DNA from 2 places in the Bacillus pacificus genome. Region 2 is predicted to be linked to the other one. Evidence: a T-box and tRNA genes for the amino acid it is inferred to sense, from the RefSeq annotation. Region 2 holds a T-box; the other holds one or more tRNA genes.

Region 1 (6,483 bases), 1.0 Mb from region 2:
GATAAATGGACTTTCTGATAACGGAAGATAGCAAGCTGCTGCTTTAATGGTACTTCCTTGCATAATTACTGCTCCATCGTGAAGAGGTGTGTTTGGAATGAAAATATTAATGAGTAATTCCGATGATACGTTTGCATTTAGCGGAATACCCGTTTCTACATAATCACCCATACCGGTCTCTTTTGACAAGGTAATTAATGCACCAATTCTACGTTTTCCCATATATTCCGTTGCTTTCGCTATCGCTGTTGCAACCATTTCAGGCTCATCATCCTCATGAGTTCCAGTACGCGAAAATAAACTCCCGCGTCCTAGCTGCTCAAGCGCTCTTCGCAATTCTGGCTGGAAAATAATAATAACGGCTAAAAATCCCCACGTTAATACTTGTTCAGTTAGCCAATATAGCGTTCGCAATCCAAGGAAAATACTGATCATCCGAACGACAATAATAACTGTAATCCCTTTTAAAAGTTGAACAGCTTTCGTCCCTCGGATTATGAGAATTAGCTTATATATAATAAACCATACAACGGCAATATCTAATGCCGTACTAAGATATTTCAAAATGGTCGTATCTTCAAAAGGCATGCTAACCCTTCCTCCTACTTACGAGCAATTCTATCCATATATTGAAATATTGTTTTATGCTCTATCTGTATGTATTTCCAACAACTAGTTAATTATACCATACATGAAACAAACGACAATTACAAACAACCCCCTTTAGTCTAAATTGGTAAGATGTCAAACATTCTTATCGTACAGTATAATATAAATCATTATTATACGCCTATTTTCAAATAAAAAAAGCAACTTCTCAGTTGCTTTTCTTACATTTATTTTAGTTTTTCACCGAATAAAGAACCCATTAAAGCAACCGCTGTTGTTGCCGTTCTATTTCGCTCATCTAAAATCGTATTTACCTCAACAAACTCGGCAGATGTAACAATATCAGCTTCCGCTAACATCTCCATTGCTAAATGACTTTCACGATAAGATAAGCCACCAATTACAGGTGTTCCAACTCCTGGTGCATCATGAGGATCAAGACCATCTAAATCTAATGATAAATGCACACCATCAGTATGAGATAAATACGCGATTGTTTCTTCCATAACAGCCGTCATACCCATACGATCAATCTCGTGCATTGAAAATACTTTAATACCTTCATTTCGAATAAAGTCTTTTTCTCCTTCATCTAATGCACGTGCACCGATAATTACAACATTCTCTTTTTTCACCTTTGGATATGCCCCGTATAAATCTACAAGCGCCGGATGTCCATACCCTAAACTTGCTGCAAGTGACATACCGTGAATATTTCCAGATGGTGAAGTTTCTTCTGTATTTAAATCGCCATGTGCATCATACCAAATAACACCTAGGTTTTTATAATGTTTCGCAACACCAGCTAATGTACCAATAGCGATACTATGATCGCCACCTAATACAAGTGGAAAACGCCCTTCTTCTATAATATGATCCACCTTACTTGCTAATTCGTTACATACAGTTGCAACTTGTGTAAGGTTTCTTAAGCTTGTATTTACATCTACTTCTTTTTCTCTCTCTATACATATATCTCCCATATCTTTAACGTCATATCCAATTTCTTCAATTCTTTCAATTACACCTGCATAACGGATTGCGCTCGGCCCCATATCAACTCCACGACGCATCTGGCCTAAATCCATTGGAACTCCAATAACTGAAATTTCTTTTTTCATAGATAGTATCCCCCTTTTGTGCCTTCACTAAATATTTTAAATCTTTTATATAGTCTGACTCAACTCGACATTTTTCTGTATGGATATACAAATTATTCACTTATATCCGCTTCAAAATCCAAATGTTAAGACTATTCTATGTATAAAGTTAACTTAATGAAACAACTACTATCATTATTATTAGATAATAATAAAAAACACTCCCGCATTTAGAAGTGTTTTTCTGATGCTATTTTCCACACTGCTGCAATATTCTTTGCTGTCATTTCAATATTCTCTTCTGCTACTTTATATGCCTCCTCTAATGTCATCGGACTTGTTGTAATACTAAATACTGCATCAATTCCTTTTTCATGAACAGCCGAGTAATTCGGAGATACTGATCCCCCAATCGCAATGACAGGAATATGAAAAAGCTTTGCACGCTCCGCAACACCTACTGGGGCCTTTCCATATGCTGTTTGTTCATCTATTCTCCCTTCGCCAGTTATAATTAAATCTGCACCTTCTATATGCTTATCAAAATTTGTATAATCTAATACAATTTCAATTCCCCTCCGCAAGCTTCCTTTCAGCACTGCAATAACAGCTGCTCCCATACCTCCTGCAGCTCCTGCACCAGGTATTTTAGATACGTCGCAAAATAGGTATTGTTTAAGGATATGCGCATAATGCTTTAAATTCTCATCCAGCTCTTTCATCATCTCTTCATCCGCACCCTTTTGTCGCCCAAATACGAAAGATGCTCCTCTTATTCCAACTAACGGATTATCTACATCACATGCTGCTTCTATCTTTATATGCTTTAAGCGTGAATCCATTTGTGAAAAATCAATAGAGACAATCGAATGTAACGTTCCACCAGACGGCTCTATTACTTCTCCTTTTCCATTTATAAACCTGACTCCTAAAGCTGACAACATACCCGCTCCTCCATCATTTGTAGCACTTCCTCCCAGTCCTAAAATGATATGCTCAGCTCCTTCGTCTAGCGCATGTAGTATAAGTTCTCCTGTTCCTTTCGTCGTCGTAATAAGTGGGTTTCGCTTTTTAGCTGGAACGTGTTGTAAGCCTGATGCTGCTGCCATTTCAATAAACGCTGTCTTTTTATCTTTAGACATACCGTAAAAGGCTTGTACGCTCTCTCTAAGCGGTCCTGTCACATGAAATGATATAATCCTCCCGCTTGTAGCATCAACAAGGGAATCAACCGTTCCTTCCCCTCCGTCTCCAATTGGTATTTTTACATACTCTGCTTTAGGAAAAATTGCTCCAAAACCTCTTTCAATAGCTTCACATACTTCTATAGCTTTTAAGCTTTCTTTATATGAATCAGATGCAATAACAACTTTCATAATTATCCCCATCCTTTATTTTCACGTTTTCTCCATTTTAAATGACAAGTATGAAAGTTGTCTTTTTAAACACAAAAAAAGCTTACATCATATGATGTAAGCTTTCTCTATTAGATGGAGCCTAGCGGGATCGAACCGCTGACCTCCTGCGTGCAAGGCAGGCGCTCTCCCAGCTGAGCTAAGGCCCCTTAGTAATTAAGCGGAAGACGGGATTCGAACCCGCGACCCCAACCTTGGCAAGGTTGTATTCTACCACTGAACTACTTCCGCGAAAATGGTGAGCCATGAAGGACTCGAACCTTCGACCCTCTGATTAAAAGTCAGATGCTCTACCAACTGAGCTAATGGCTCGTAAATGGCTGGGCTAGCTGGATTCGAACCAGCGCATGACGGAGTCAAAGTCCGTTGCCTTACCGCTTGGCTATAGCCCATTAATATTTACTAGTATGGTTATCTTTTCAAAAAAATAAACCCTCTCAGGTTATTTTAAAGAAAATGGTGGAGGGGGGCAGATTCGAACTGCCGAACCCGAAGGAGCGGATTTACAGTCCGCCGCGTTTAGCCACTTCGCTACCCCTCCGACATTTAAAATATATATGGTGGAGGATGACGGGATCGAACCGCCGACCCCCTGCTTGTAAGGCAGGTGCTCTCCCAGCTGAGCTAATCCTCCAAAAGTGGTGACCCGTACGGGATTCGAACCCGTGTTACCGCCGTGAAAGGGCGGTGTCTTAACCACTTGACCAACGGGCCAAAAAAGTTTTAAACCTATTCCCAAGCTTCCAACCGGGCTTGAACCGGTGACCTCTTCCTTACCATGGAAGTGCTCTACCAGCTGAGCTATGGAAGCATAATGGCTCCGCAGGTAGGACTCGAACCTACGACCGATCGGTTAACAGCCGATAGCTCTACCACTGAGCTACTGCGGAATAATATTAGCCTGGCAACGTCCTACTCTCACAGGGACAAGGTCCCAACTACCATCGGCGCTAGAGAGCTTAACTTCCGTGTTCGGTATGGGAACGGGTGTGACCTCTCTGCCATCATTACCAGACTTTTATCATTATAAACATTTCTTTCGAAATGTCAAGAGGAAAATTATATATTCCTTCAAAACTAGATAACATTGCTACATATTATATGGTTAAGTCCTCGATCTATTAGTATTCGTCAGCTCCACATGTCACCATGCTTCCACCTCGAACCTATCAACCTGATCATCTTTCAGGGATCTTACTAGCTTACGCTATGGGAAATCTCATCTTGAGGGGGGCTTCATGCTTAGATGCTTTCAGCACTTATCCCTTCCGCACATAGCTACCCAGCTATGCCCTTGGCAGAACAACTGGTACACCAGCGGTGCGTCCATCCCGGTCCTCTCGTACTAAGGACAGCTCCTCTCAAATTTCCTACGCCCACGACGGATAGGGACCGAACTGTCTCACGACGTTCTGAACCCAGCTCGCGTACCGCTTTAATGGGCGAACAGCCCAACCCTTGGGACCGACTACAGCCCCAGGATGCGATGAGCCGACATCGAGGTGCCAAACCTCCCCGTCGATGTGGACTCTTGGGGGAGATAAGCCTGTTATCCCCGGGGTAGCTTTTATCCGTTGAGCGATGGCCCTTCCATGCGGAACCACCGGATCACTAAGCCCGACTTTCGTCCCTGCTCGACTTGTAGGTCTCGCAGTCAAGCTCCCTTATGCCTTTGCACTCTACGAATGATTTCCAACCATTCTGAGGGAACCTTTGGGCGCCTCCGTTACACTTTAGGAGGCGACCGCCCCAGTCAAACTGCCCACCTGACACTGTCTCCCGGGTCGATAAGACCCGTAGGTTAGAATTTCAATACAGTCAGGGCGGTATCCCACCAGCGCCTCCACCGAAGCTAGCGCTCCGGTTTCAAAGGCTCCCGCCTATCCTGTACAAACTGTACCAAAATTCAATATCAGGCTACAGTAAAGCTCCACGGGGTCTTTCCGTCCTGTCGCGGGTAACCTGCATCTTCACAGGTACTATAATTTCACCGAGTCTCTGGTTGAGACAGTGCCCAAATCGTTACACCTTTCGTGCGGGTCGGAACTTACCCGACAAGGAATTTCGCTACCTTAGGACCGTTATAGTTACGGCCGCCGTTTACTGGGGCTTCAGTTCAGAGCTTCGCTTACGCTAACCCCTCTCCTTAACCTTCCAGCACCGGGCAGGTGTCACCCCCTATACTTCGCCTTACGGCTTCGCAGAGAGCTGTGTTTTTGCTAAACAGTCGCTTGGGCCTATTCACTGCGGCTTTCCGTTAAGAAAGCACCCCTTCTCCCGAAGTTACGGGGTCATTTTGCCGAGTTCCTTAACCAGAGTTCTCTCGCACACCTTAGGATTCTCTCCTCGCCTACCTGTGTCGGTTTGCGGTACAGGCACCTTTTATCTCGCTAGAAGCTTTTCTTGGCAGCGGGGAATCAAAGACTTCGCTCCATAAGGAGCTTCCCCATCACAGCTCAGCCTTCACGATAAGCGGATTTGCCTACTTATCAGCCTAACTGCTTGGACGTGCACAACCAATCGCACGCTTCTTCTATCCTTCTGCGTCCCTCCATTGCTCAAACGATAAAGAGGTGGTACAGGAATATCAACCTGTTGTCCATCGCCTACGCCTGTCGGCCTCGGCTTAGGTCCTGACTAACCCTGAGCGGACGAGCCTTCCTCAGGAAACCTTAGGCATTCGGTGGACGGGATTCTCACCCGTCTTTCGCTACTCATACCGGCATTCTCACTTCTAAGCACTCCACCAGTCCTTCCGGTCTGACTTCACTGTCCTTAGAACGCTCCCCTACCACTGATACCATTCGGTATCAATCCGCAGCTTCGGTGGTGTATTTAGCCCCGGTACATTTTCGGCGCAGAGTCACTCGACTAGTGAGCTATTACGCACTCTTTAAATGGTGGCTGCTTCTAAGCCAACATCCTAGTTGTCTAAGCAACTCCACATCCTTTTCCACTTAATACACACTTTGGGACCTTAGCTGGCGGTCTGGGCTGTTTCCCTTTTGACTACGGATCTTATCACTCGCAGTCTGACTCCTAAGGATAAGTCATTGGCATTCGGAGTTTGACTGAATTCGGTAATCCGATGAGGACCCCTAGTCCAATCAGTGCTCTACCTCCAAGACTCTTACACTTAAGGCTAGCCCTAAAGCTATTTCGGGGAGAACCAGCTATCTCCAGGTTCGATTGGAATTTCTCCGCTACCCACACCTCATCCCCGCACTTTTCAACGTGCGTGGGTTCGGGCCTCCATTCAGTGTTACCTGAACTTCACCCTGGACATGGGTAGATCACCTGGTTTCGGGTCTACGACCACGTACTAAACGCCCTATTCAGACTCGCTTTCGCTGCGGCTC
Region 2 (6,483 bases):
GTGAAGTTAGAGCTGGAGACCCTTGGGACATATTTATAAGATTGTTATCAAATGACACGGAAAAAGTACCCGTGCTATATTTCCACAGTTACGATCAACTCAAAGAAATCATGAAAATTGCCTTTGAAATGTACGAAGATTTTAAGCGAGAATTAATTCCTATTTATTCATAATGTAAAAAGCTACCGAAGACAACTAAAACAGTTATTTCGAGTAGCTTTTATTTATATATATTAAAGTTATTTATTTTCCTCTTTCTGAACATATACATAAGCATCTTTCTGCTCTTTATGTACATCCACCTTCGAATTCTCTGCAAGCTGACCCGCGTTTAGCAAAGAAAAAATAATGAGCGCTTCTAGTGACATTTCGTTTTACCACTCCTTTCTAGTTGTTATACATTTATCATACCGCTTACATGTGATTTCCGTATGAACTCGAAAAGGAGATTACAACAAAATGGTTACAAGTATATGAATGCACGCTATAATAACCATAAAATAGGAGGTTGATTCATTTTGACAATAAACCAAATGGTTCAGTTAGGCAGTGCATGTATGTTGTTTATTACTTCCGCGCTTATTAATTGGTATCAAGGAAGTAATTTAATAGATGATCCTGATGAATGGAAATATAGCGCTAAGTTTACGAATTACTTCAAAGGCACCGTTTCTAATTACGAAGATATTTATCAAATCGATTTCTTTATATATGCAGCAAAATTTTATCCAACAGCATTTATCGTTCTGCTCATTAGCTTACTGTATATGCTCGTATTAATTCTTTATATTCTATTTAAAAGAAAAGATCCGGCGATTTAAATCCATACATAAAAACCCCGAATCATAAAGTGAAACTTTAATCAGTGGGGGTTTTCTTCATCCCCCACTGATTATTAGTTGAACCAATCAGGCTTTTATGAGCAGTTGATCCCCCACCTAACTTCTTTGCTTTCGCTGCATTTTGAGGTGGGGGTCTTACTGCCCATTAAAGCGGGATAAACTTTTCAGTTTACAATTCGGGGCACTATTTGTTTTACATTCGTTTCGAATTAGTAACGAATTAAGAAATATTTCTTTTTACCGCGGCGAATGATTGTGAATTTACCTTCGATGCGGTCTTTTTCTGTTACAACGTAGTCTAATGCTTGTGTACGCTCACCGTTTACGTAGATTGCGCCGTTCGTTACATCTTCACGCGCTTGACGTTTTGATGGAGAGATTTTGCTTTCTACAAGTAAGTCGATTAATACTGTATCTTCTGCAGTACGTTCTACAGATGGTACGTCTTTGAAGCCTTGCTCGATTTCGCTTGCAGTCAGTTCTGCTACAGAACCGCTGAATAATGCAGCTGAAATTTTAATCGCTTGCTCTAATGCTTCTTCGCCGTGAACAAGTTTTGTCATTTCCGCACCTAATGCTTTTTGTGCTGCACGTTTTTCTGGTGCTTCAGCTACTTGTTTCTCAAGCTCAAGAATTTCTTCATGAGATAAGAATGTGAAGTATTTTAAGTATTTAACAACGTCGCGGTCATCTGTGTTAATCCAGAATTGGTAGAACTCGTAAGGAGTTGTTTTCTCTGGGTCTAACCAAATTGCGCCGCCTTCTGTTTTACCAAACTTCGTACCGTCAGATTTCGTAACAAGTGGAATTGTTAAACCGAATGCTTTCGCATCTTCTTCTGATTTACGGATTAATTCAAGACCAGCTGTAATGTTACCCCATTGGTCACTACCACCGATTTGTAGGCGGCAATTATGGTGTTGGTATAAGTTTAAGAAGTCGTATGATTGTAAAATCATGTAACTAAACTCAGTAAATGAAATACCAGTCTCTAAACGAGATGCTACTGTATCTTTTGCTAACATATAGTTTAAACCGAAGTTTTTACCGATATCGCGTAAGAATGAAATGACATCTAAGTTACCAAGCCAGTCATAGTTGTTAGCCATTGTTGCTGGGTTTTCCACGTTTTCGAACTCTAAGAAGTTTGAAAGTTGGTTTTTAATGCTTTCTGTGTAGTAAGCAACTGTATCTTTCGTATTTAATGTACGCTCTGCTTTTTTACCACTTGGATCACCGATCATACCAGTACCACCGCCAACAAGTGCGATTGGTTGGTGACCAGCTAATTGGAAACGACGTAACATTAATACTGGTAACATATGACCGATGTGTAAGCTATCCGCTGTCGGGTCGAAACCACAGTATAATTTAACGCTTTCTTTTTCTAATAATTGCTCAAGGCCCTCAGCATCTGTTTGCTGATTAATTAGACCGCGAAATTCAAGATCTTGTAAAATACCCATATCCTACATACTCTCCTTTAAGTTCATTACTGGCGTGAAGGTTGAAAACATAAAAAAATCGCCCCTTCAAATAAGGGACGATTTTGATTATCGCGTTACCACCCTAGTTGCAGACCAAAAAAGCCTACCACCTTATTTACATAACGGCTTAGCACCGTCTCTTCCCTTTTGAATACAATTCAATCGAAAAAAGATGCTCTAGGGGCGTAATTCGCGATCATCTATGTGCTGATTTTCACCGGCCATCAGCTCTCTAAAACAGGGAAATGATCACTACTTCTCCCTTTCCACGCTCAATTATTCATATACTTTTCTTTATACCATCATTTATATAGGCGTGTCAAATAAGGGTCGGATTTCTCTTCTTGCCAATCCTTTATAACGCCATAAAGAGGAATTTATTAGACATACAAAAAGCCTCCCTCATCTATTCTTTCATAAATGTATACAGACGAGGAAGGTACTTCGTTCAAATATTATTTTAGTTTTTTAACTATAATCTTTTATGCAAGCCAATCTTTTTTTAATAGTACATAATGGTTTTCCAAAAATAGTTCATTGTATTTAAGGAATAAGCGTTTCACTTGTTTCTCCAATTTAAATCCTATTTGCTCCATAGATCTGCATGAATTGATATTTTTATCCCATGCCTGCGCATAAACCTCATCTACGTCTAAAGTTAAAAATATGTAATTATATATTAAGTTTCTCGCTTCTCGATTGACCCCTGTACGCCAATACTTACGCGCAATCCGTTGAGCTTCCGAAGTTACAATTAATTTTTTATTTTCATTCATTATTGGCATAGAAATCCAATAGATTCCTATCATTTCCTTTGATTGTTTCATTACGATTGCCCAAGCCATAATATCTTTTAAATTTTTATAAGTATGTAACAAGTCCTTAATTTCATTACTATCTTTTGGAGTCACATTCCCTGTCCAATGGTGCATATCTGGATCTTTCATTACCTCATACCACTGTTTGTAATCTTTTTCCGGTTCCACAGAGCGTAAGCATACTATGTTTCCTTCTAAAACAGGTATCTTCATCTCCATTCCCCCTTTATTGTTTACAAAAAGAAAGGCCTGAACATATTACTTGTTCAGACCTTTCTCTCTTAATCTTCCATCGTCGATAAGTCACCTGTTGGTAAGTTTAACTCCCACGCTTTTAATACGCGGCGCATAATTTTACCGCTTCTCGTTTTCGGTAATTTATCTCTAAATTCAATTTGTCTTGGCGCTGCATGAGCTGCTAGACCTTTCTTTACAAATTGACGAATTTCTTCTTTTAATTCTTCAGATGGTTCGTAACCTGCACGAAGCGCGATAAATGCTTTAATAATTTCGCCGCGCACCGGATCAGGAATACCAATTACACCAGCTTCTGCAACAGCAGCATGCTCGATTAATTTGCTTTCTACTTCAAATGGTCCAACGCGCTCACCTGACGTCATAATTACATCGTCAATACGCCCTTGGAACCAGAAGTATCCATCTTCATCCATGTATGCAGAGTCACCTGATACGTACCAATCTCCTGGCATAAAGTAAGATTCATACTTTTGTTTGTTATTCCAAATTCCACGCATCATCGCTGGCCAACCTTTACCAATTGCTAAGTTACCCATTGTGTATGGAGGCACTTCATTTCCTTCATTATCAACAATCGCTGCTTTTACACCTGGAATTGGTTTACCCATTGAACCTGGACGGATTTCCATACAAGGGTAGTTACAAATAACTTGTCCACCTGTTTCTGTCATCCACCACGTATCATGAATACGAAGTCCAAATGCGTTCATACCCCATCGAATTACTTCTGGATTTAACGGTTCACCAACGCTTAATACGTGGCGCACTTGTGATAAATCGTATTTTTTAATTGCATCTTGTCCAGCACCCATTAACATACGGAAAGCTGTTGGTGCGCTATACCAAACTGTTACACCGTAATCTTGCAGTGCTTCATACCAAGCCTCTGGACTAAAGCGTCCGCCTAAAATAACATTTGATGCTCCAACTAACCACGGTGCGAAAATACCGTAAGCTGTACCAGTTACCCAGCCTGGGTCAGCTGTGCACCAATATACATCGTCTTCTTTTAAATCTAATACCCATTTCGCCGTTTGATAGTGCTGAACCATTGCGTTTTGCGCATGAAGCACACCTTTTGGTTTACCAGTAGAACCAGACGTGTAATGTAGAATCAAACCGTCTTCACGGCCTAACCATTCAATATGTAATTCTTTTGAAGCTTGTTCAAATAAAGGATTGAACGCTACCGTCTTACCGCCTTCTTCTACATGATCTCCAACAAGGAAAACTGTTTTTAAAGCTGGTAAATCATTTAATGGTACACGCTCTAACAATTCAGGCGTTGTAATTAACACTTTTGCTTCGCTATCTTCTAAACGATCGCGAACTGCGCCTTCCATAAATGCTTCAAATAACGGACCAACAATTGCCCCTAATTTCACTGCACCAAGAAGGGCGAAATATAACTCTGGGGAACGCGGCATAAAAATAAAAACGCGATCGCCTTTTTCTACATCGCCATAATTTTTCAGGACGTTTCCTGCTTTATTAGAAAAATCCTTCATTTCCTTAAATGTATACTTCTCTTTTCGCGATCCATCTTGATAATAAAGGGCTACTTTATTCTTTCGATCGGATTTCGCATGCTTATCAATTGCCTCATACGCCATATTTACTCGGCCTGTTTCATTCCAAGTAAAGTTTTTATTAACCTCTTCCCAGTTAAAATTTGCGTATGCCTCATCATAATTCGGCAAATTATTTTCTCCTTTAATGACAGGAAGCGTTTCTACTTTCATACTTTACATCCCCCTCCTATGTATTCTATTATCTATTATAATAACATTATTTAAAATTTTCAGTATATTTGTTGATTTTTAGACAAATTTTTAATGACAAATTTCGATTCACATCGCATATATTATAAAGTACGATATGAATAGATTCACAAACCCTCAAGGTGGTGAGCAATACATTGATTCATAAAAAAATATATAATGCTAGAAACTTAAAAACAGCGAAAGGCACTTTAATTATTGAAGGGCCTGTCTCTACACATAACTTAGAAATGTATGAGTTTCATCCAGACTTAATTGCGTTTCGTCCTGCCGAGCAGCAATATAAAGCAATTGTCGAAATTTCTAAATTGCCAGAAGCTCGTCTCATTATTGCTAGACATGACCAAACGATTGTTGGGTATGTTACATACTTGTATCCTGATCCACTTGAACGATGGTCAGAAGGAAAAATGGAAAACTTAATTGAACTCGGGGCAATTGAAGTTGTCCCAGCCTTCCGTGGTTGCGCTGTCGGAAAAAACTTATTAGAAGTTTCCATGATGGACGATTATATGGAAGATTACATTATATTGACGACTGAATATTATTGGCACTGGGATTTAAAACAAACAGGCTTAAATGTTTGGGAGTACCGAAAAGTAATGGAAAAGATGATGAATGCTGGCGGGTTACAATGGATGGCTACAGATGATCCTGAAATTTGTTCACATCCTGCTAACTGTTTAATGGTCCGCATCGGTAAACGCGTTGATACGGATTCTATTCAAGCATTTGATCGTCTACGTTTTCACAATCGTTTTATGTACTAATAAAGGGGGCAACTGGAATGATTGTAGAAGAAATTATGAATCAAGATGTAGTGACATTACATCCAAACGATACAATCGAAACAGCAATCCGAACGATACGTACGAAAGGCATTCGGCACATTCCAATTGTCGATCAAAATAATCATGTCGTAGGCATTATTTCTGATCGGGATGTAAGAGATGCAAGTCCGTCTATTTTAGATGAACAAGTTTCACTCGATATGCTGAAGCAACCGCTTGAACTGATTATGAAACATCCTGTTATGACTTGCCATCCTCTCGATTTCGTTGAGGAAATTGCTACTTTATTTTTTGAAAATAAAATTGGCTGTCTTCCTGTTACAAAGGCTGGAAAGTTAGTCGGAATCATTTCTGAATCAACTGTACTGCATACGTTAGTGAAATTAACAGGGGCACATCAACCGAGTTCACAAATTGAAATTCAAGTAAAAAATGAACCTGGTATTCTTGGAAAAGTCGTTGCTATTTTTAGCGATTTACAAATCAATATCGTGAGCGTTCTCGTC

What was found. The T-box of region 2 lies ahead of tyrS (tyrosine--tRNA ligase). A T-box ahead of a tRNA ligase gene usually reads a tRNA of that ligase, here a tRNA-Tyr.
Region 1: it encodes a tRNA-Tyr, which carries the amino acid that the T-box ahead of tyrS (tyrosine--tRNA ligase) is inferred to sense. The anticodon was not compared.

The regions. Positions count from the first base shown of each region.
Region 1 covers NZ_CP086328.1:4,935,219-4,941,701, forward strand. Annotated here, with positions in the region: gene cdaA (diadenylate cyclase CdaA) at 1-588, opposite strand, end outside; gene rocF (arginase) at 837-1,730, opposite strand; gene LMD38_RS25335 (glycerate kinase) at 1,940-3,085, opposite strand; tRNA gene LMD38_RS25340 (tRNA-Ala) at 3,201-3,273, opposite strand; tRNA gene LMD38_RS25345 (tRNA-Gly) at 3,284-3,355, opposite strand; tRNA gene LMD38_RS25350 (tRNA-Lys) at 3,361-3,436, opposite strand; tRNA gene LMD38_RS25355 (tRNA-Gln) at 3,442-3,516, opposite strand; tRNA gene LMD38_RS25360 (tRNA-Tyr) at 3,582-3,665, opposite strand; tRNA gene LMD38_RS25365 (tRNA-Val) at 3,683-3,758, opposite strand; tRNA gene LMD38_RS25370 (tRNA-Glu) at 3,764-3,838, opposite strand; tRNA gene LMD38_RS25375 (tRNA-Thr) at 3,863-3,935, opposite strand; tRNA gene LMD38_RS25380 (tRNA-Asn) at 3,940-4,014, opposite strand; rRNA gene rrf (5S ribosomal RNA) at 4,024-4,139, opposite strand; rRNA gene LMD38_RS25390 (23S ribosomal RNA) at 4,226-6,483, opposite strand, start outside.
Region 2 covers NZ_CP086328.1:682,878-689,360, reverse strand. Annotated here, with positions in the region: gene LMD38_RS03615 (hypothetical protein) at 1-173, shown strand, start outside; gene LMD38_RS03610 (hypothetical protein) at 240-368, opposite strand; gene LMD38_RS03605 (YjdJ family protein) at 519-821, shown strand; gene tyrS (tyrosine--tRNA ligase) at 1,052-2,308, opposite strand; T-box leader at 2,379-2,607, opposite strand; gene LMD38_RS03595 (GNAT family N-acetyltransferase) at 2,812-3,360, opposite strand; gene acsA (acetate--CoA ligase) at 3,429-5,147, opposite strand; gene acuA (acetoin utilization protein acetyltransferase AcuA) at 5,324-5,956, shown strand; gene LMD38_RS03580 (acetoin utilization AcuB family protein) at 5,974-6,483, shown strand, end outside.